DNA from 3 places in the Micromonospora sp. NPDC048999 genome. Region 2 is predicted to be linked to each of the others. Evidence: riboswitches for the same ligand, from Rfam matches in the RefSeq annotation. Region 2 holds a riboswitch; each other region holds the start of a gene.

Region 1 (7,028 bases), on a different contig from region 2:
CAGGATCGCGGCCAGGGTGACCACGGCGATCAGTGGCTGTGCCTTCACCCCGCCGCTGCCGCCGCCGTCCCAGGCGACCGGGGCGAGGTTGAGCCCGATCAGCGCGACGATCGCACCGGTCACCACGGGCGGCATCAGCGCGTCGATCCAGCGTGCCCCGGCCAGCTGCACCACCACGCCGACCAGCGCCAGCACCGCGCCGACCACCACGATGCCGCCGAGCGCCGGGCCGATGCCGCCGCCGGCCTTGGCGGCCAGCACCGGGGCGATGAACGCGAACGACGAGCCCAGGTACGAGGGCAGCCGGTTGCCGGTGATCAGCAGGAAGAGCAGCGTGCCGAGCCCGGAGAAGAAGAGCGTGGTGGCCGGGGGGAAGCCGGTGATCAGAGGCACGGTGAAGGTGGCGCCGAACATCGCGACCACGTGCTGCACGCCGACGCCGACCGTGCGCGGCCAGGAGAGCCGCTGCTCGGGATGCACCACGTCGCCGGGCCGGACGGACCGGCCGTCGCCGTGTAGCTGCCAGGGAGACCAGCCGGATCGCGGCTCGGTGGGGGACTGGGTCATGCTGCGCCCTTCGCGTCGAGAGGTGACGGGGGCGTGATCTCGACCCTGAGAGCTGTTTGTATCACGGCGCCGGGCGCGGCCCGGAGCCGGCTGGTGTCAGGCCACCCCGGTCGGACGGAACTGGACGCTGACCCGGGGACCGACCGGCCGGGCGGTCTTCGGCACGGCGTGCTCCCAGGTGCGCTGGCAGGAGCCGCCCATGATCACCAGGTCGCCGTGGCCGAGCGGGAAGCGCAGACTCGGCCCGCCGCCGCGGGAACGCAACAGGAGTGGACGCGGGGAGCCGAAGGAGACGATGGCGACCATGGTGTCGACGTGGGCCGACCGGCCCAGGGTGTCGCCGTGCCAGGCGACGCTGTCTCGGCCGTCGCGGTAGAGGCACATCCCGGCGGTGACGAAGGGCTCACCCAACTCGGCCGCGTAGTGCCGGGTGAGCGCCGCGCGCGCCGCCGTGAGCACCGGGTGGGGCAGCGGCCGTCCGGCGGCGTACCAGCAGAGCAGGCGGGGGACGTCGACCTCGTTGTCGTACATGGTGCGGCGCTCGGCCCGCCAGGGGACGTCGCGCAGCAGGACGTCGAGCACCGGGTCGGAGCCCCGTACCCAGCCCGGCAGGTGGTCGACCCAGGCGCCGTGGCTCAGCTGGTGCCGGCGCAGCCGGCCGGCGAGCGGGCCCAGAGCCGGCCCCTGCGCGGCGAAGTCGAGCATCGAGGGCTGGTACGCGAGGTCGGGCACGTCGCCGATCCTACCCGGCGATCGAACAGGCGTACGAGGATCAGCGCCGCAGCATCCGGCGGACCGGTCCCCGGACGGCCTGCCGTACCCGCTCGCGCAACTGCTGGGCCTGCAGCGAGTCGATGGTTTCCTGCATCGTCTTGTTCTGGTCCCGCAGCAACTGGATCCGGGTCAGCAGGTCCTCGGTGGCGGTGGCGGTGGCCGGCCGCACCGCGGGCGGGTAGGTGGTCTCGCGGACCCGCTGGTCGAAGCGGGCGGCGCTGTCCCCGTCGGCGAAGACGTTGCCGAGATCGTGTCGGGCGAGGAAGTCGATGATCCGCGTGAAGCGGGCTTTGTGGCCCTCGTTGAAGCTCGTGTAGTCGGCCTCCGCGTAGAGGTCGGCGGCGTCGACGTCCGCTGGGACGTCGCGCATGATCCGGTACGGGATGCCGAAGTAGCGGGCCAGCTCCAGGGTGCGCGAGTCGTGCGCGAAGAGGTAGCCGGGAATGCCGGCGAGCAGCGCCGTGATGGTGCCGTGGATCCGGGTGCCGAAGGCGAAGTCGAACCCGGAAAGGTACGACATCCAGGTCCACGGATCGACGAACATCCGCACCTTGTCCTCGACGAAGAGCGGGTGCGAGGTGTGCACCGGAATGCCGCTCTGCTTGCCCCGCTGCTCGGCGGCGTCGCCGTAGAGCAGCGTGCCGAGGGTCTTCAGGTCCTGCGGCAGGTAGCGCAGGTTCGGGTAGCGCTGGTGGTGGTGGCTGACGATCTTGGCCATCGAGGAGACGTACGGCGAGATGGTGAGCGCGATCCGGTCGTCGGTGCCCAGCGACGCCTTCGGCTTGTCGATCCGGAAGCTGTCACCGTGCAGGAACATCGACGGACAGCCGATCTGCTCCACCGCGGAGAACCCCAGGGTGCGCAGGTAGTCCTCGGTGACCTCGCCGCGTACGCCGATGCTGTGCGAGCGGTCGAGCACCGCCCGACAGAACGCGCTCACCGGCTTGTCGATCGGGCGCAGGTACTCCCGGTCGCCGTCGACGTTGGTCTGCACCCCGACCCCGAGCACCACCACCGGGATCTTCAACCGCTCGATCAGCCGGGTCATCGACTCCAGCCGGTGCGCGTAGCTGCGCCGGAACGCGTTGGCCAGCGGGACCACGAAAACGTCGTACTTCTCGTTGATCTCGGCCGCGGTGCGCGGGTCGGGCCGGAACCACCGCGACGGGGTGATCTCCGCCGTCGAGGTGGCCAGCAGCTTGTACGCGGCGTGACTGAAGACCAGGTTTCCGTTGTTGTCGCCGATCCAGTTCCGTTCGAAGGTATCCTCCGGGGTGATGACGTCGAACGGGCCCTTGCGGCCGCGCAGAAAAATCCGCTGATGCATCCGGAGCTGTCCACCTTCCATCCCGGGCACCGCGTGCCCGGCGGGAACCGGACCGGCCCGGCCAGCGTGCGATCCCCGTTCCATGCAGGAACCGCGATTTTAGGCCATCGGGTGAACTCGATGGAAATCCGCTCATCGGGCGGCCGGCCCGTCGCGCTCCGCGCCCCGCGCACCCGCCGTTTGTCCGGTTCGGCACCCCCCGGGCCGGCCGGTGCGACACGCCCGGCGAAGGTGCGTTCCGGTCGTTTCGGCGGTAATTTGGGGCCCGTGCTTCCGATCGTGCTCACCTGTCCCATGTGGTGGGTGGCGCGCTGGACGGCCCGCATGCTGGCCAGCCTGGCCGTGGTCGTCTCCTGTTCCCTCGGCGCCGCCGCGGTGCCCCTCGGCCCGGCCGTGGCGGCTCAGGCGGCCGCCAACACCCTCGCCGTCGACCCGCCGACCCTGCGGGCGGCGCGCCCCGGCAGCCCCGAGCCCGGTTCCGCCCGCCGGGTCCTGATCCGCTGGTCCGATTCGGCCGCCGAGGCGGCCGGCCCGGCCGCGTCCGGCGCCGTGGTCGGCTCCGACGCGCGCGCTGGACAGCAGGGGCCCGGCTTCGGCGCGGTGGGCATCCCGGTCGGCGTGCCCGACCCGGCGGCACGGCGCGGGGTCGAGGTCGCCCCGGTGGACCGGCAGCCCGTCCTGACCGGGCTGCTCCCGGCGGCCGTCGGCTCCCGGGCCCCGCCGGCCCGCTGACGGTTCCCGGGCCCGCCCGGCCCGTCGACGACCTCGCGGGCCACGGCCCGTGTTCGCCGTACCGACCGAACCCTCACCCGCACCTGCCCGACGGCGGCCCCGGCGGCGCCCACCCCCGGTCGCGCCCCGCCCCGGGCGCTCGTGCGGACCTCTTGCCACGTCGTTCCCGTGAGGTGCCGACCATGCAGAAGACCGTTCTCTACCACTTCCTCACCGGTGTCCCCGCAGCCGTCGCCATCTGGTCGATCCTGCTCGTGCTCGCCCTGGCCGTGCTGGCCGTGCTGGTCACCCGGCCGGAACGCCCGATGGATCCCGGCCCCGATCCGGCCGCCGAGGAGGCGGCCCGCCGCGCCGACCTGCGCCGGTACGCCGACGAGGTGGCGGTGGCCGCCGCCGGGGCCGCGCAGAGCGCCCGCCGGCGTCGCGAGCAGTGGCTGACCGTCCAGGCGGCGGCCGAGCGGGCCTGGCGGGCGTACGACGGGGCCGAGGCGACCGCCCGACGCCTCGCCGGCACCGCCGTGCTGCCCGAGCCGCGTACCCCGCGCACGCCGGCCGAGTACGCGGCCCGGGAGCGGTGGCTGCACCGCGCGGCGATGGCGGCGCACTGGCGGGGCGATCTGACCGCTCGGCAACTCGCCGACGTCCTCGCCGGCCGCAACGGGTGGGACCCGCGGCGGCACCCGGCCGAGCAGGAGATCGTCCTGGCCCGGGCAGTACGCGACGGCCGGCGGGCCGGCTGGCGAGCCGCCGCCGAGCGGGAGCAGCGGGCGTGGCGCGACGCCGAGGTGGCCGTCGACGCAGCCCGGACCCTGGCCGCCGAGGCGTACGCCGCCGCCGCGGCGCTGCGCCCCGGCCCGGTCCCGGTGCGCGGCACCGGGCCGGTGGCCCCGGCTCGCGCGGCTGTACCGGCCGGCGTCCGCGCCGCCCGCTTCCGTCCGGCGCGGGTCGGCTGAATCGTTACCCAAATCCGGTGAGCCAGCTCACCCGAGCGGAGAAACGGTCATCCGGGTCGGCTCGGGTGATCGATCCCGCGATTCCGGGCCGATCGTCCACCCGATGTCCGATTCACGCCCGACGGTTCCGCGATAACTGCTCGTCCCATTGAGTAGCGTCAGTCGCTCGCTGTTCCGGTCGGCACCGCCGATTCCGATGTTTAAGCAGGTGGGAGCGCTTGGCAGATGGCAGACCCGCCGGTAGTGTCGGCGCGTCCGGTGCGGTTCCCGATCGCAGATGGCGACGCCGTGCCGACCCGCTCAATCGTGATCTCACGAACCGGGGACCCAGAGCAACACCGGGGTGAATCCGCGAGCTACGGCCCGCGGTAGGGCGTACTTCCCGCCCGAATCCGTCAGCTAACCCGGTAGGCGGTTACGGAAGGAGTGCCAGCCTCGTGCGCACCACCCCCCGTTCCTCCCCAATCCTCCACGGCGTCGCGGTGCCCTTGCTCGCCTGACCGGCGAGTCGGATTCCGGTAACCGCCCCCGTAGCCCGGTCCACCGGGCTCGTCCCCTTCCCGCGGCATCCCGCCCAGAAACGTGCGTGAGTTCCTCCGCACGTCGGGCCGGCGTGTGCCCGCTCAGGACCCCGTGGAGGAACACGTGAAGCACCGTCTGAACCTTGAACTGCGGCTGAAGCGTCAACTGCGACGCCTCGCGACCGAGCGCTCGTACCAGATCGTTGCCGGCTCCGCAGCGGCCCTCGTGCTGGCCGGCGGGACCGCTGCCGCGCTGACCACCGGCGACGAGGCGCCCGTCCGCCAGGAGCGCACGGCCGCCGTCGCCGAGCTGGCCCCCCAGCCCGTCGAGGTCGCCGCCAACGGCGAGGTGCAAGCCGCCGCTGCTGCCCCCTCCCCGTCCGACTCGCCGAGTCCGTCGCCGTCGGCCGCGCCGTCCGACTCTCCGTCCGCCGCGCCGTCCGACTCGCCGAGCGCGTCGCCGTCGGCGAAGCCCAGCACCGCCAAGGCGGACCCGGATGTGACCCCCGCGGAGCAGCCGAAGCCGCCGTCGACCAAGGTGCTCGACTACGACTACCAGGCGCAGACCGCCTACTGGAACTGCGGCCCGGCCGCGGTGCGTAACGCCCTGAGCGCGACCGGCATCGAGACCACCCAGGACGCGATGGCCGTCCCGCTGCACGCCGGCGTGAACGGCACGGACTCCGCCGAGGACACCACCCGGGGCTTGAACCAGATGGTCAAGGGCAGCCCGTACCAGACGCACATGATCTCCGGCCAGGCCGCGACCCCGGCGCAGATGGACCAGCTCCAGGCCGACCTGGTCAACGCGATCGGCGACGGCCGGGGCGTCGTGGTCAACATCGCCGGCTCCGCCACCGACACCAGCGGCGGCTGGCACTCGTTCCCCGGCGGCCACTACATCGCCGTGGTCGGCTACAAGGACGACGGCCGGACCGCGCTGATCGCCGACTCGGCGAACCCGTCGGTGCCGTCGTACTGGATCACCACCATCAACCTGGCGAACTGGGCCGCCACCCGCGGCTACTCGGCCTGATCCCACCCTCCCCCCGTCGGGCACCGGCTCCTGCGAGCCGGTGCCCGACTCCGTACGCGGGTGTCTCGCGTGTCGCGCCGGTCCGGTGGCACACTGCGCCGTATGGCCGATGAGACGGGTACTCGCCAGCTGCTGCTGCTGCACGGCCTGGGCGCCACCGGCGAGGTGTGGCTGCCCTGGGCGCCGCTGCTGGAGCGCCGCTGGGCGGGCCGCTGGCTCGCTCCCGACCTGGCCGGCCACGGCTGGTCGCCGCCGCTGCCGGCGTACTCCTTCGAGGCCCTCGCGGAGCGGGTGGTGGCGGGGCTCGGCCCGTTGGCTGAGCGACTCGGCCCCCGGGACCGGTTGGTGCTGCTCGGGCACTCGCTCGGCGGGGTGGTGGCACTGGCGTTGGCCGCGCGGTCGCGGCGGCTGCCGGTCGACGCGGTGATCGGGCTGGGCATCAAGGTCGGCTGGACGCCGGCCGAGCTGGGCAAGGCCCGTGAGCTGGCCGAGCGGCCGGTGACCTGGTTCGCCAGCCGGGACGAGGCGGCCCGCCGCTACCTGCGGGTCGCCGGGCTGGCCGGGCTCTTCGTCCCCGACGACCCGGTGGTGGACGCCGGGCTGCGCCGCGAGGACGGCCGCTGGCGGCTGGCCATGGATCCGGCCGCGTTCGCGGTGGGGGAGCCGGGACTGCCGGCCCTGCTTGCCGCGACCGACGTGCCGGTGCTGTTGGCCCGGGGCGAGCAGGACCCGATGGTGAGCGACGCGCAGCTCAAGGAGCTGGGTGTCCCGGTGGTCACGCTGCCGGGGCTGGGCCACAACGCGCACGTCGAGGATCCGGAGGCCGTCCTCGCCCTCCTCGACCCGTATCTCTGACCGGGATCCGTAGACAGCGACGGCGTGATCGGTGGCCGCTCAACCGTCCGTCGTGCCTCCTAGGTCAGGCAGGGCATGCGGTTCAGCGCGAACCGGCTGGGCGGCACGATGCCGTTGGCGATGTACCCGATGAGCGGCTGGGCTCCCGGTGCGATAACTGAGTTCCAGCCGGCATCCTGGACGACGACGGTGCCGTTGGTGTGACTGATCAGCGTGGCGTTCCAGAGCGCCACGATCGGTTGCGAGTTCGGCATGGCCCAGCT
Region 2 (7,028 bases):
CGACGTTGGTGGTGACCTGGTTGGCGGAGGTGGGGTCGTCGGCGCTGAACCCGACCAGGATCACCCCGCCGAGGCGGTACTTCGCCACCATCTCGGCGGGAGTGTCGACCCCGGCGAGGGCCCGGTTGCCGGCGGCCGAGGCGGGCGAGACCTCGGTGGCCGAGCTGCCGTACGCGTACGGCATCAGGACCTGGCCGACCAGGTCCTCGTCGGCGAGGGTCCGCACCAGCGCGGCGGCTCGGGCGGCGGGGTCGGTGTCGGGGGCCGGGGTGGCGGCGGACCAGATCCCGGCGGACGCGCTCGCGGACGGGGCGGGACGGGGGCGGTCCGGCCCTGCGGAGCAGCCGGCGGCGAGCAGTGCGGTCAGCGCGGTGAGCGCGACGAAGGTACGCCGAGGGGTGGTCAGCACGCGGCCATCCCATCAGTTGCCCGCGTATCAGGGCAACTTGACCTTTGGTCAACCCACCCGGGTGAGCAGGGTCACCGGTGCGCCGTCGCCGGCGTATCGGTAGGGCTCCAGTTCGGCGTCCCAGGCGGTGCCGAGCGCCTTGTCGAGGGCGTGCGCGAGCGCCTCCGGGGCGCGGACGGACGCCACGATCGCGCGCAGCCGGTCCTCACCGACCTGGATGTCGCCGGCCGCGCCGACGGTGGCCCGGAACAGGCCCCGCCCCGGGACGTACATGAACCGCTCGCCGTCGACGCCCGGGCTCGGCTCCTCGGTCACCTCGAAACGGATCATGGGCCACTGCCGAAGGGCAGCAGCCAGCTCGGCACCCGTCCCCGGGCTACCGGTCCACCCGCACTCGGCGCGCCGGGCACCGGGCTCGACGGGCTGGGCCGTCCAGTGCAGGTTGACCGGCGCGGCGAGGACGCGCGCGATCGCCCACTCGACGTGCGAGCACACGGCGAGCGGGGTCGAGTGGACGTATACGACGCCACGCGTTGGCACGGTGACCTCCCGGAGAGCGAGGTGCGTCTTCCCCTACGACCTCGACCAACCGAGTGATGCGTGCAACACATGATGACCGCTGTGACAGATGGTGCGCCAGCGAATCGGAAAATTCGCCGGTGCTGGCGGCCGGAAATACCCGGGCGGCTGACCCTGTTGACCCTCCTGACGGCGCGATGACCAGCCAGGCGTCGAGGTCGTGTACAGTTCTCTGGGCGGTTCTGTGCCGCCGCACAATCTTCGCGGGCCGAGGCTCACCCGGGCGTCACCCGCACAGCCCCCGGACGTTTCAGTCCTCCCGTACGTCTCAAGGAGTACCTCCGTGGCGAGCAACACCTCTAAGACCGCGCGCGCGTCAGTCCGGGCCGGCCAGGCTGGCCAGGGTGGCGCCCTCAGCGTGCTGGGCGAGTTCAAGTACGTGATCCCGCTCAACGGCGGCAAGCACGCCTACGTGCGCAACCTGACCAACGGCAAGACCGCGCACCTGCGCACCGACTCCGAGGCCTTCGTCGAGGAGATCCGGACGCTGGCCGCGGCCGGCCACGCCGCCAAGGTCCGCGCCGAGCTCAGCGGCCTCGCCGCCGCCTACCCCGAGCACGGCTGGGACGCCACCGAGAAGCGCCTCGTCGAGGCCGGTGTCTTCGAGGGCTGAGTCCCTCACCCGCGTCACTCGAACCGCCCGCCGGGTCGTCCCGGCGGGCGGTTCGTCGTCTCCGGCCCGTACCCTCATTCAGCCCACCGTGCCCGCCGCATGACCACAGGAGCCCCCGCCTTGAGCGACCAAACCACCCTGGACCGGGAGATCGCCGTCGAACAGCGACATCTCGACCGGGTGTACGCCCGGTTGGCGGAACTACGCAAGGCCGCCGCCGACGCCGAGCGGGAGGGCTACCGGCTGGCCGGGGTCGGCAACTTCGGCGCGTTGGTGGAGCGGGACGCCATGGTGTTTCACGCCGCGCAGCGCCGGCACGTGCTGGACGCCGAGCACGAGGGGCTGGTGTTCGGCCGGCTCGACCTGCGTACCCGGCAGGTGCTGCACGTGGGCCGGCTAGGGGTGCGCGGGCAGAACGCCGAGACGCTGGTGGTGGACTGGCGGGCACCGGCCGCCGCCGCCTTCTACCGGGCCACCCCGGCCGAGCCGATGGGCGTGGTGCGCCGGCGCACCATCCAGTCATCGGCGGAGCGGGTAACCCGGATCGAGGACGACCTGCTCGACCCGGAGTCGGCGCCGCCGGACCTGGCGGTGGTCGGCGACGGTGCGCTGCTGGCCAGCCTGTCCCGGGCCACCGGGCGGGGCATGCGGGACATCGTCGCCACCATCCAGCGGGAGCAGGACGAGGCGATCCGCTCCCCCGGCTCGGGGGTCACGATCGTCTCCGGCGGCCCGGGCACCGGCAAGACCGCGGTCGCGCTGCACCGGGCCGCGTACCTGCTCTACTCCGAACGGGCCCGGTACGCCGGCGGCGGGATCCTGGTGGTCGGCCCGTCCGGCGTGTTCGTCGAGTACATCGCCTCCGTGCTGCCCTCGCTCGGCGAGGAGACCGCCACCCTGCACTCGCTCGGCTCGCTCTTTCCGGGCATGTCGGCGACCCGTACCGACCCGCCCGAGGTGGCGGCCGTGAAGGGGTCGCTGCGGATGCGCCGGGTGCTGGAACGCGCGGTGCGGGACGCGGTGCCGGACTCCCCCACCGAGCTGCGCCTGCTCTATCGGGGCGAGCTGCTCCGGCTGGGCCGGGCCGAGTTGGACGCGATTCGGGACCGGGCGCTGGCGCGCGGCGCACGCCGCAACGAGGTGCGCCGAGTCGGCTTCGACGCCGTACTCGCCGCCCTGTACGCCCAGGCTCGGGGGCTGCGGATCGGCCGGCTGCCGGAGCAGCCCGCGTTCGAGGACGAGATCATCGAACGACCGGAATTCCGCGAGTTCCTCAAGGCGTGGTGGCCCCGGCTGCACCCGCGGCACGTGCTCGGCTGGCTGGCCCGCCCCGACCGGCTGCGCCGGTACGCCGACGGGATCCTCGCGGCCCGGGAGATCCGGCTGCTGACCGAGGCGTACCGGGCCCTGGACACCGAGGGGCTGACCATCGCCGACATCGCGCTGCTGGACGAGCTGGACGCGCTGCTCGGCAAGCCGGTGCGGCGGGCGAAGCCGAAGCGTGATCCGTTCCAGCTCGCCGGGGGCGTCCGTGAGCTGAGCACGTTCGCCGAGCGGCAGCGGGCGGCCCGGGCCGCCGCCCGGGAGCGGCCGGAGGACTACCGCGACTACGCCCACGTGGTGGTCGACGAGGCGCAGGACGTCTCGCCGATGCAGTGGCGCATGATCGGCCGGCGCGGTCGGCTGGCGTCCTGGACGGTGGTGGGTGACCCGGCGCAGACCGCCTGGACGGGTGACCCGGGGGAGCTGACCCGGGCCCGGGACCAGGCGCTGGGGCAGCGCCGGCGGCACCGGTACGAGCTGACCACCAACTACCGCAACTCGGCGGAGATCTTCGCGGTGGCGGCGGCGGAGATCCGCCGTCGCTATCCGGACCTGGCGTTGCCGACTGCGGTGCGCTCCACCGGGGTGCCGCCGGTCGAGCAGACCGTGCCCACCGCCGAGCTGCCCGCCGCGACCGTGGCCGCGGCCGACGCGCTGCTGGCCGAGGTCGAGGGGACGGTCGGCGTGATCACGCCGGTGCCGCGCCGGGACGAGGTCGCCGGCTGGCTGGGCGAGCGCGGCGACGGCCGGCTCCAGGTGGTGACCAGCCTCCAGGCCAAGGGCATGGAGTACGACGGCGTGGTGCTGGTGGCACCGAGCGAGATCCGGGCCGATCCCGGATCGGGCGTGCGAACGCTCTACGTGGCGCTGTCCCGGGCCACCCAGCGCCTCACCACCCTGGACCCGGTCGGCTGACCCACTCGCTTGCACATATTGCGATGTGAGCATAGATTGGCCTGGCCGGGGCGCGGAACGAGAGGGTGTGGGCGTGGGCGCAGGTCATGACCACAGCGGCACGGTCACCAACGCCGCGCACCGCCACCGGGGTCGGCTCTGGGCCGCGTTCGGGCTGCTCACCGCTCTCATGCTGGTCGAGGCGGTGGCCGCGTTCGCCACCGGTTCGCTGGCCCTGCTCTCCGACGCCGGGCACATGTTCACCGACGTGCTCGGCATCGGCATGGCGCTCGCCGCGATCACCGCCACCCAACGGGCCAACACCGACCCGCAGCGCACCTTCGGGCTCTACCGGCTGGAGGTGCTGGCCGCGCTCGCCAACGCGGTCCTGCTCGGCGCGGTCGCCGCCTACGTGCTCGTCGAGGCGGTCCGCCGGTTCGGTGAGCCGCCGGAAGTGCTCGCCTGGCCGATGCTGGCCGTGGCGGTGCTCGGCCTGCTCGCCAACCTGGCCGCGTTCGGGCTGCTGCGGTCCGGCGCGCAGGAAAGCATCAACCTGCGCGGGGCGTACCTGGAGGTGCTCGGCGACCTGCTGGGCTCGCTCGGGGTGATCGCCGCCGCCCTGGTCATCGCGTTCACCGACTGGTGGTGGGCCGACCCGCTGGTCGCCGTCGCGATCGGGCTGTTCATCCTGCCGCGTACCTGGCGGCTCGGCCGGGCCGCGGTCCGCATCCTGGTGCAGGCTGCCCCGGAGCACCTCCAGGTGACCGCGGTGCGCGACCGGCTGGCCGCGGTCCCCGGCGTCGCCGAGGTGCACGACCTGCACGTCTGGACGCTCACCTCCGGCATGGAGGTGGCCTCGGCGCACCTGGCCACCATCCCCGGCGCCGAGGTGGGCGAGGTGCTGGCCGCCGCGCGGGCCGCCCTGCACGAGGACTTCCGAATCGATCACGCCACGTTGCAGATCGAACCCGGAGCGTCAGCCGGCGCGTGCGGACCCGTGGAGTGGTAATTAGGGCAATCTTAAATCCAAGTGGCTATTGTGCATCTATGCCGACTTTGGTCCGATTCTCGATCCCCGCCACGGGGCCCGGATCGGCGTACGGCCGGTAGGCTCGGTCGCGGTCTCCACCCGGCGGCGCGCTGTGGCGCCGGGGGCGGCCGTCGCCTAATCGCCAGCAGCACGGCGAGCCGGGGAACCACGTTCCTGGGGTGCATCCGCGTCAGCGGTAGGGATCTTCCGTCCCGAACCCGTCAGCTAACCCGGTCGGCGGTTGACGGAAGGACACGTTCATGGCACCTGTACGACGGACGGCCGCCCGGTTGGCGGCCCTGCTCGTCGCGGCGCTCGCCCTCGGCGTCGCGGCCGCGCCGCTCTCCCCCGCCTCGGCGGCCGCCCCGACCGGGCTGCTCGCGGTCGGCCACGACGACGAGGGTGGCAGCCCGGCGCTGCACGCCCAACTCGAAGCGGCCAGCAAGGGCTGGCTGGACGCGCGGGCGGCGTTGAACCGGTCGGAGCAACGGCAGCGGCAGCTCACCGCCCAGCTCAAGGCGGTCAACGCCGAGCTGGAGGTACGCGACGCCAAGGTCGGCGAGATCGCCGAGGTCGCGTACCGGACCGGGCGGCTCGGCACCGCCGCGGCCCTGCTCGGCAGCAGCAGCCCGCAGGGCTTCCTGGACCGGGCCGCCGCCCTGCAACAGGTCGCCGCGCACGAGGACCACGCGCTGCGCGAGCTGATCGACACCCGGGACCGGGCCAACCGCACCCAGACGGCGCTGGGCGCCGAGATCCGGGAACAGCGCAAGCAGGTCACGGTGATGGCCAAGCGCAAGGAGCAGGCGGAACGCGCGCTGGAGGTGGCGAACACCAACGCCACCAGCACCGACGGTGGCAGCGGCATGCAGGGCACCTCCCGGGCCGACGCCACGCCGGCGCCGCGCAACGCCGACGGCTCGTGGCCCTCGGAGTCGTGCAGCGTGAAGGACCCGACCCCGGCCAACGGCTGCATCACCCCGCGCATGCTGCACGCGCTTCAACAGGCCAAGGCGGCCGGGTTCACCCGGTACGTCTCCTGCTACCGGCCCAGCGGCTCCGGCGAGCACCCGAAGGGCCGGGCCTGCGACTTCGCCGCCCAGAAGAACGGCTTCGGCGGGGTGGCCACCGGCGGCGACAAGACGTACGGCAACAACCTGGCCGCGTACTTCATCCGCAACGCCGACCCGCTCGCGGTGCTCTACGTGATCTGGTTCAAGCAGATCTGGCTGCCCAGCAGCGGGTGGAAGGCGTACACCAGCGGCAACGGCGACCCGTCCAGCGACCACACCAACCACGTGCACCTGTCGGTGTACTGAGGCCGCCGGTGGCCCGCCGCCCGGCGGGCCCACCTACGCCCGCCGACGTACGCCGGATGTCGCCGCGCGCCCCACGACGGCGGGCCGGCGAGGATCGAACATCTCCAGGCATGAGCCGACTGTCTCCCGCCGGGCGCAAGGCCCTGCTCACCCTGCACCTGGTCACCGCGCTGGGCTGGCTCGGGGCGGACCTGGTGCTACTCACCCTCGGCGTCGCCGGGCTGCGTGGCGCCGACCCCGCAGTGGTCTACCCGGCGGCGGGGCTGCTGGTCACGTACGTCTTCGGGCCGCTGAGCGTGGCGGTCTGGCTGATCGGACTGGCCAGCGCGCTGCTCACCCCGTGGGGCCTGCTGCGCTGGCGCTGGGTGCTGGTGAAGTTCGCGATCACCACGGCGATGCTGGGGCTGGTGCTGCTGCTGCTCACCCCGACCGTGCGCCGGCTCGGCGCGCTGGGCCCGGACCTCACCACCCGGGACCGACTGGACCTCATCATCCCGCCGGTGGTCTCCAGCACCCTGCTGATCGTCATGACCGTGCTGTCCACCTACAAGCCGTGGGGACGGCGGCGCAGCTGACTCACTCCGTCCGCCCCTCCAGGGCGGCCCCGAGCCGGCTGGCGAGGCCGAGGTGGGCCGCCCGGGCCTGCCGGAAGGCGTACCCGAACAGCGGCGCCGGGGCGGAGAGGGTGATCTCGACGTCGACGCGCACCACGCCGCCCGGCTCGTCCCGCAGCCGGGTGTGGTTGCGGACGGTGGTGGCCGGCTGCTGACGGGCCACCGTCACCACCTCGTCCTCGGTCGCGATCAGCACGTCCGCCTGGTAGGTGACCGGGAAGTGCAGCGGCCCGAGCTCCAGCCGGTC
Region 3 (7,028 bases), on a different contig from region 2:
GGTCACGCCGGGCGGCGAACTGCCGATCATCGGGCACTGGACGGTCTTCGGCCTGGCCACCGAGATCATCGGCGTCCTCGGCCTGGTCGGCATCCTGGTGCTGATGGCGATTCGGCTGCGCAACCGGCCCACCCGGCCCGGCGTGCGGTCCCGGTTCGCCGGCTCCACCATGTGGCAGGGCTACTTCGTCGAGTGGGTCGTGCTGCTGGTCCTGATCTTCGGGTTCCTGATCCGTGGCTTCAAGGTCGCCACCGACCAGTTCGCGTACCCGGCTTGGGCCACCCCGGTCAGCCACGCCCTCGGCGGCGCGCTCCCGGCCTGGACGGCCGGCGTCAGCGTCGCCGCCCTCGTCAAGATCGTCATCTCGATGACCTGGCTCATCGTGATCTCGCTGAACGTGACCATGGGCGTCGCCTGGCACCGCTTCCTGGCGTTCCCCAACATCTTCTTCAAGCGGGAGCCGGAGAAGCCGGCTGGCTCCGGCCTCGGCGCGCTGCGGCCGATGATGAGCGACGGCAAGCCGCTCGACTTCGAGGAGGCCGACCCGGAGAAGGATCAGTTCGGCGTCGCCCAGGTCGAGCAGTTCACCTGGAAGGGCCTGCTCGACTTCAGCACCTGCACCGAGTGTGGCCGCTGCCAGTCGCAGTGCCCGGCCTGGAACACCGGCAAGCCGCTGTCGCCGAAGCTGCTCGTGCTGAGCCTGCGGGACCACGCGTACGCCAAGGCGCCCTACCTGCTCGCCGGCGGCGGCAAGGACCTGACCGGCGAGGAGAAGGCCACCGAGGAGCAGCTCGCGAACGTCGACGTACTGGCCCTGGCCGAGGCCGACCGGCCGCTGATCGGCACCGCCGCCGAGGGTGGCGTCATCGACCCGGACGTGCTCTGGTCGTGCACCACCTGCGGCGCCTGCGTCGAGCAGTGCCCGGTGGACATCGAGCACGTCGACCACATCGTCGACATGCGCCGATACCAGGTGCTGATCGAGTCGAGCTTCCCCTCCGAGGCCGGCGTCATGCTGCGCAACCTGGAGAACAAGGGCAACCCGTGGGGCGCCCCGCAGAACACCCGCGAGGACTGGACCAAGGGCCTCGACTTCGAGGTGCCGCGGGTCGGCGAGGTCGAGGACTTCGAGTACCTGTTCTGGGTCGGCTGTGCCGGCGCGTTCGAGGACCGGGCCAAGAAGACCACCCGGGCGGTCGCCACGCTGCTGCACGAGGCGGGCGTCTCCTTCGCCATCCTCGGCGAGGGTGAGACCTGCACCGGTGACCCGGCCCGCCGGATCGGCAACGAGTTCGTCTTCCAGATGCTCGCCCAGCAGAACGTCGAGACGCTGAACGAGGCGTTCGAGGGCCGGGAGAAGAGCAAGCGCAAGATCGTCGCCACCTGCCCGCACTGCTTCAACACGCTGGGCAACGAGTACGGCCAGCTCGGCGGCGAGTTCGAGGTGGTGCACCACACCCAGCTCCTGGCCCACCTGGTCGCCACCGGCAAGCTCACCCCGGTGCAACCGGTCGACGGCGGCCTGACCTACCACGACCCCTGCTACCTGGGCCGGCACAACCGGGTCTTCACCCCGCCGCGCGAGGTGCTCGGCGCCGCCCTCGGTTCCGCCGAGATCACCGAGATGCCGCGGAACAGCGAGCGCTCCTTCTGCTGCGGCGCCGGCGGTGCCCGGATGTGGATGGAGGAGAAGATCGGCAAGCGGATCAACGTGGACCGGGTCGAGGAGGCCATGTCCACCGGGGCGAAGACCATCGCGGTCGGCTGCCCGTTCTGCTCGACGATGCTCAGCGACGGGGTCAACGGCAAGGGCGCCGGCGAGCAGGTCGAGGTCGTCGACGTGGCCAGCGTGCTGCTCCGCTCGGTCAAGCCGGAGGCCACGGCCGGTGACAAGGAGGCCGAGCCGGTCGCCGGCTGAGGCGTACGCCGGGACCGGCGCAACCGCGACGGCGGTGGCACCCACGCGAGGTGCCACCGCCGTCGCGGTCAGGAGCCGGCGGTGGTGGTGGCGGTCCTGCCCTCCCCGATGGCGAATTGACGACAATGGCTGACAGGGTAATGAATACCCTTTGTGTGCGAGTGATAGCGCGTACGTGACTGAGTAAACGGTCGCCTTGATTCCACCCGGTCACCTTCCCTAAGGTGGGGCACCGACCGCTGTGGTCGTCTGCCTCGACCCTCCCTCACCCGAGGCGCCCGGCGGTCGGTTGCAAAAGGAGTCCGTGCCGGTGGCAACCATGCCTCCTGATCGTCACGCCCCGAGCCATCCCCCGCTCCGACCGATCGGAACGCGCCGGGTCGTACGCCGTCTCCTCACCCTGGTCGCGGCCGTCGCGGTCGGCGCCGGGCTGCTGGCGGCGCCGGCGCACGCGGCACCGCCGTCGGTGGACGAGATCGACGCCCAGATCGACAAGCAGTGGGAACAGCTCGAGCCCACCATCGAGAGCTACAACAAGGTTCGCGCCCAGCTCAAGGTCAACCAGAAGAAGTCGGCGGATCTCGAAAAGAAGATGGTGCCGCTGGAGCTGGAGTCGGCCCTGGCGATGAACAAGGTCGGCGACATCGCCGCCCACTACTACATGAGCGGCCCCTCGCAGGAGATCGGTGCCCTGCTGGTGAGCACCAAGCCGGGTACCCTCGCCGAGCAACTCGTCATCCTCGACCGGCTGGCCCAGCAGCAGCGCAAGCAGGTCGAGAGCGTGCTCGCCATCCGCGACAAGTACAACGCGCAGAAGCAGAAGCTGGACACGTTGATCGCCGCCCAGATCAAGCAGCGCGACGAGCTGGCAGCCAAGAAGAAGCACATCGACGCTGAGATGACGCGGCTGAAGGGGATGCTGCCGAAGTCGTCGGTGCGGGTCGACGGCTGCCCGAAGATCGACGGCGTGATCGCCGCCGCCGCGCAGACCGCCATCAGGACCGCCTGCAGCAAGGTCGGCAGCTGGTACGTGTGGGGTGCCACCGGCCCGAACACGTTCGACTGCTCCGGCCTCACCCAGTTCGCGTACAAGGCGGCGGGGATCTACCTGACCCACTTCACCGGCGCGCAGTGGAACGAGGGCAAGGCCGTCTCCCGCGCCGAGGCGCGCCCCGGTGACCTGGTCTTCTTCTACAGCGACCTGCACCATGTCGGGCTCTATCTCGGCAACGGGCTGATGGTGCACGCGCCACGGACCGGGCAACCGGTGCAGGTGGCGCAGATCAGCTACCAGCCGGTCGCCGGCTTCCGCCGGCCCTACTGACCCTGCCGGCTGACTCTGTCGGCTGACCCTGTCGACCAGCACGAAGGCCCCCGGTCCAGACCGGGGGCCTTCGTCGCGTCCAGGGTCAGCGCGGAGCGCCGACCGCCGCCGGCTGGATCTGCACGTCATCGAGGTTGACGTACATCACCCGGTGGCCGAACTGGATCTGCACGTACTGCATCTTGCCGCGGACGATCGTCCGGTCACCCGGCGCCGAGCCGTCGAACGACACGGCCCGGTAGTACTCGCTCGGCAGGACGCCGCCGACCGCGTACCGCTGGCCCGCCGGGAAGGTGTACTGCAGCGGGGAGATGGCCTGGTAGGGAATCGTGGACGGGTAGGCCACCTGCTCCGGGTAGGCCCGCCCGTACACCGGGATGGTGGTCTTGCCCGGCTTGGGGGTCACCACGAAGCCGTTCGCCCACTTCGCGGTCGGCGCCGAGGCCGGGTTGTGGAACCACGCCTTCTGGCCGAGGTACCAGATCGCCGTCCAGTCGCCCTGCCGGTCGGCGAGGGCGTACGTCTGGCCGGCCGAGGCGCGGGCGCCGTGGTCGGAGATGTACATGGTGTTCGGCTGGCCGTTCGGCTGCAGCCCCAGGTCGTTGACCAGCGGCGCGGTCGGGCTCGGGCCGGTGCGCAGGATGACCGAGGAGGAGCCGCGCAGCGGGCAGGGCTGGATCGGCGGCAGGGGATTCGGGACGCCCGGGGGCTGCCGGTTGCAGCCGGTGAAGGCCGGCTGGTTGGTGGCGTAGTCCGGGTCGATGGTGACCAGCCCGGTGTGCGGGGTCCCGGTGCCCTTGAACGGCGCCTTCATCAGGTCGAAGTAGTGCGACCAGTCCCAGTACGGGCCCGGGTCCCAGTGCATCCCGGCCACATTTGCGGCGGTGATGCCGGGGACGTTGTCGTGGCCCAGGATGTGCTGCCGGTCCAGCGGGATCTGGAAGCTCAGCGCCAGGTGCCGGACCAGCTTGGCCGAGGTCCGGTACATCGCCTCGGTGTACCAGGTGCCGTGGCCGGCGAAACCCTCGTGCTCGATGCCGATCGACTTGGCGTTGACGTACCAGTTGCCGGCGTGCCAGCCGACGTTCTTCGCCTTGATGTGCTGGGCGATGTAGCCGTCCACCGAGCGCAGCGTGTAGTGCCAGCCGAGGTAGTCGGCCCGCTTGACGAGGTCGACGCTGGGACCGAAGTAGCCCTCGGTGTCGTGGATGATGATGTACTCGATCTTCTGCTGGGCCGGCCGGTTGCCGACGTCGTAGTTGCCGTAGTCGCCCGGGTCCGCGCTGAGCTTCGCGTACGGCGCGGGGATCCACTCGCAGGCCAGCCGGACCGGGCACTCCAGGCCGTCCGGCCGCTCGGCGCGGCGCAGCCCGAGCTTGTGCAGCCCGGACTCGTCCGGCTTCACCGTCGTGGCGGCGAGGGTTACCCGCTGGCCGTCGTCGGTGGTCCGGCTGGCACCCTGGCCGAGCTGGTCGTACACCTCGTCGGCGAAGGCCGCCGCGGCGTCCTCGGTGTCCGCGCCGGAATACCGGGCCACCGCGCCGTACCAGGCCGCCGGGTCGCTGCCCGCGCCGACCGGCCCACCCAGCTCCCGCTGGTACGACGCGAGCAGCGCCGCCCCGCCCCGGATGTTGGCGTCGGCGTCGGTGCGCAGCGTCTCCTTCGACTCGCCGGTGAGGTCGGCGGCGGCGTCGAGGGTCTGCAGCGACGCCTGCGGCAGTGCGTCGCCGCTCGGCTGGGCCGCAATCGCCGGGTCGAGGGAGAGCGGCCGGGACTCGTCGCCCCGGGGGTCCTCGTTTTCGTCGACGTGGGAACTGGACGGCGTCGAGGCGACCTGCGCGGCGTCGGTCAGGTGCATCGGGCCGTAGCCGCCGCTGGTGCTGGGCTGGCCCGGGTGGGTGTCCCAACGGGATTCCAGGTACGAGACGCCGAGCAGCACGCCCTGCGGCACGCCGTACTCGGCTGCCGCTGCGGCGTACTGCTGCTGGCGGTTCTGGCTGTCGCTGTTTCCACCGGCGGGGGGCGCCGCCGCGGTGGGACCGCTGGTCGCGAGAGCGGTGGCCGCCGCGACGGCGGCGGCCAGCAGCATCCGTCTGCGCGACGGCAGGGCTGTGAGGTGCATCGAACCTCCAGATAGAGATCGGGGTCACTGCTGGTTCACCCTCACTCCGTACCTGGGTTCTGGTCAACACCTTTCCGAATAACGATGCGACCCGAAGGAAACCTTCACCGCATCCGATCGTGGTTGGAAATTCGCGTACGGTGTGTCACGGCGTCGCGGGTTGCGGATCGATAACGACGGTCCCTACTCTGGTCAGTCGTCGACCGTAGGTCCACCGTCCAACCCGGGCGGTGACGGTCCGACACCGCCGAGTCGCCTCCGGGCGAGCCGGGGAACCAGGTACCTGGGGTGAATCCGCACCGCGGTGCGGTAGGGCGACTCCCTTCCCGCCCGAACCCGTCAGCTAACCCGGTAGGCGGTCAGGGAAGAAGGAGTACGGAGCCCGGTGGCACACCATGCCCCGCGGCCACCGTCGGTCCGGTCGGTCGACCGGTCGGCGGCTGCGCCGCGTTCACGCTGGTCCCGCTTAACCACCGCCCTCGCCGCACTGGCCGGCACCGCCGTCGTCTTGACCGGTGGCGCCACGGCGGCACACGCCGAACCATCCGTCACCGAGATCGAGCGCCAGATCGACCAGGACTGGAACAAGCTCGAACCGATCATCGAGCAGGTCAACGCCACCCGCGAGGACCTCGCCGCCAAGCGCAAGCAGGCCGCCACGCTGGCCAAGCAGATCGCCCCGTTGCAGGCCCAGGTCGACCAGGCCCTCCGGCAGGTCGGCGGTCTCGCCGCCGACGCGTACAAGGGCGACACCATCTCCACCGTCAACGCGCTGCTGGGCAGCCGGTCGCCCGGTGAGCTGGTCGACAGCCTGGAACTGCTCGACCGCTTCGCGTACCGCCAGCAGCAGCAGGTGCAGGCCGTGGCCGACCTGCGCGACCAGTTGGCCGCGAAGAAGAAGTCGCTGGACGACATGATCGCCCAGCTGGCCCGGACCGAGGCCCAGCTCGCGGCCCGGAAGAAGCAGATCGACGCGGAGATCGCCCGGCTGCAGAAGCTACGGCTCAAGGTGTACGGCAACGGTGGCGGCGGCCCGCTGCGCCCGGCGCCCTGCCCCGCCGGTTACCCGGGTGGCCCCGCCGGGGTGGCGGTCAAGTTCGCCTGCGCCCAGATCGGCAAGATCTACGTCTGGGGGGCCGCCGGCCCCGACCACTACGACTGCTCCGGTCTGACGATGGCGGCCTGGGCCAAGGCCGGCGTCTCACTGCCGCACAACGCCCGGCAGCAGCACGACGTCACCCAGCGGGTCAGCCGCGCCGAGCTGCGCCCCGGTGACCTGGTCTTCTACTACAGCGACATACACCACGTCGCGATGTACGTCGGCGACGGCTGGGTGGTGCACGCCTCCGAGTCGGGCAAACCGATCACGATGAAACGCGTCGACGACGGCCAGATCAACAGCTACGGCCGCCCGGGCTGACCGGTTTGCAGGGGCTCCCGCGTCGCGGGGGCCCCTGCTCGGTGTTCAGCGGGTCGGCCAGGTCCGCCAGTTCTGCCAGGACCGGCTCGGGGTCGGGCCACGCTGCCCCTGGTAGCGCGAGCCGTAGACCGCCGAGCCGTACGGGTGCTCGGCCGGCGAGGAGAGCCGGAAGATGCAGAGCTGGCCGATCTTCATGCCGGGCCAGAGGGTGATCGGCAGGTTCGCCACGTTGGAGAGCTCCAGC

Evidence for each region. Region 2 has a riboswitch for cyclic di-AMP ahead of AB0C02_RS22300 (hypothetical protein). Riboswitches for the same ligand answer to the same signal wherever they lie in the genome.
Region 1: it holds a riboswitch for cyclic di-AMP, as region 2 does, so the genes downstream of both, AB0C02_RS18130 (C39 family peptidase) here and AB0C02_RS22300 (hypothetical protein) in region 2, are expected to answer to the same signal.
Region 3: it holds a riboswitch for cyclic di-AMP, as region 2 does, so the genes downstream of both, AB0C02_RS03085 (NlpC/P60 family protein) here and AB0C02_RS22300 (hypothetical protein) in region 2, are expected to answer to the same signal.

The regions. Positions count from the first base shown of each region.
Region 1 covers NZ_JBEZFI010000015.1:95,568-102,595, forward strand. The annotation lists gene AB0C02_RS18105 (solute carrier family 23 protein) at 1-567, opposite strand, end outside; gene AB0C02_RS18110 (alpha-ketoglutarate-dependent dioxygenase AlkB) at 664-1,299, opposite strand; gene AB0C02_RS18115 (polysaccharide pyruvyl transferase family protein) at 1,340-2,668, opposite strand; gene AB0C02_RS18120 (hypothetical protein) at 2,936-3,400, shown strand; gene AB0C02_RS18125 (hypothetical protein) at 3,583-4,353, shown strand; cyclic di-AMP (ydaO/yuaA leader) riboswitch at 4,641-4,782, shown strand; gene AB0C02_RS18130 (C39 family peptidase) at 4,999-5,910, shown strand; gene AB0C02_RS18135 (alpha/beta fold hydrolase) at 6,013-6,765, shown strand; gene AB0C02_RS18140 (cellulose binding domain-containing protein) at 6,825-7,028, opposite strand, start outside.
Region 2 covers NZ_JBEZFI010000024.1:39,157-46,184, reverse strand. The annotation lists gene AB0C02_RS22325 (glycoside hydrolase family 3 protein) at 1-409, opposite strand, end outside; gene AB0C02_RS22320 (DUF3145 domain-containing protein) at 458-949, opposite strand; gene AB0C02_RS22315 (hypothetical protein) at 1,272-1,601, shown strand; gene AB0C02_RS22310 (AAA family ATPase) at 1,722-3,839, shown strand; gene AB0C02_RS22305 (cation diffusion facilitator family transporter) at 3,913-4,827, shown strand; cyclic di-AMP (ydaO/yuaA leader) riboswitch at 4,971-5,104, shown strand; gene AB0C02_RS22300 (hypothetical protein) at 5,109-6,167, shown strand; gene AB0C02_RS22295 (hypothetical protein) at 6,278-6,742, shown strand; gene AB0C02_RS22290 (SRPBCC family protein) at 6,744-7,028, opposite strand, start outside.
Region 3 covers NZ_JBEZFI010000001.1:631,587-638,614, reverse strand. The annotation lists gene AB0C02_RS03100 ((Fe-S)-binding protein) at 1-1,918, shown strand, start outside; gene AB0C02_RS03095 (NlpC/P60 family protein) at 2,229-3,242, shown strand; gene AB0C02_RS03090 (N-acetylmuramoyl-L-alanine amidase) at 3,328-5,364, opposite strand; cyclic di-AMP (ydaO/yuaA leader) riboswitch at 5,600-5,737, shown strand; gene AB0C02_RS03085 (NlpC/P60 family protein) at 5,873-6,784, shown strand; gene dcd (dCTP deaminase) at 6,830-7,028, opposite strand, start outside.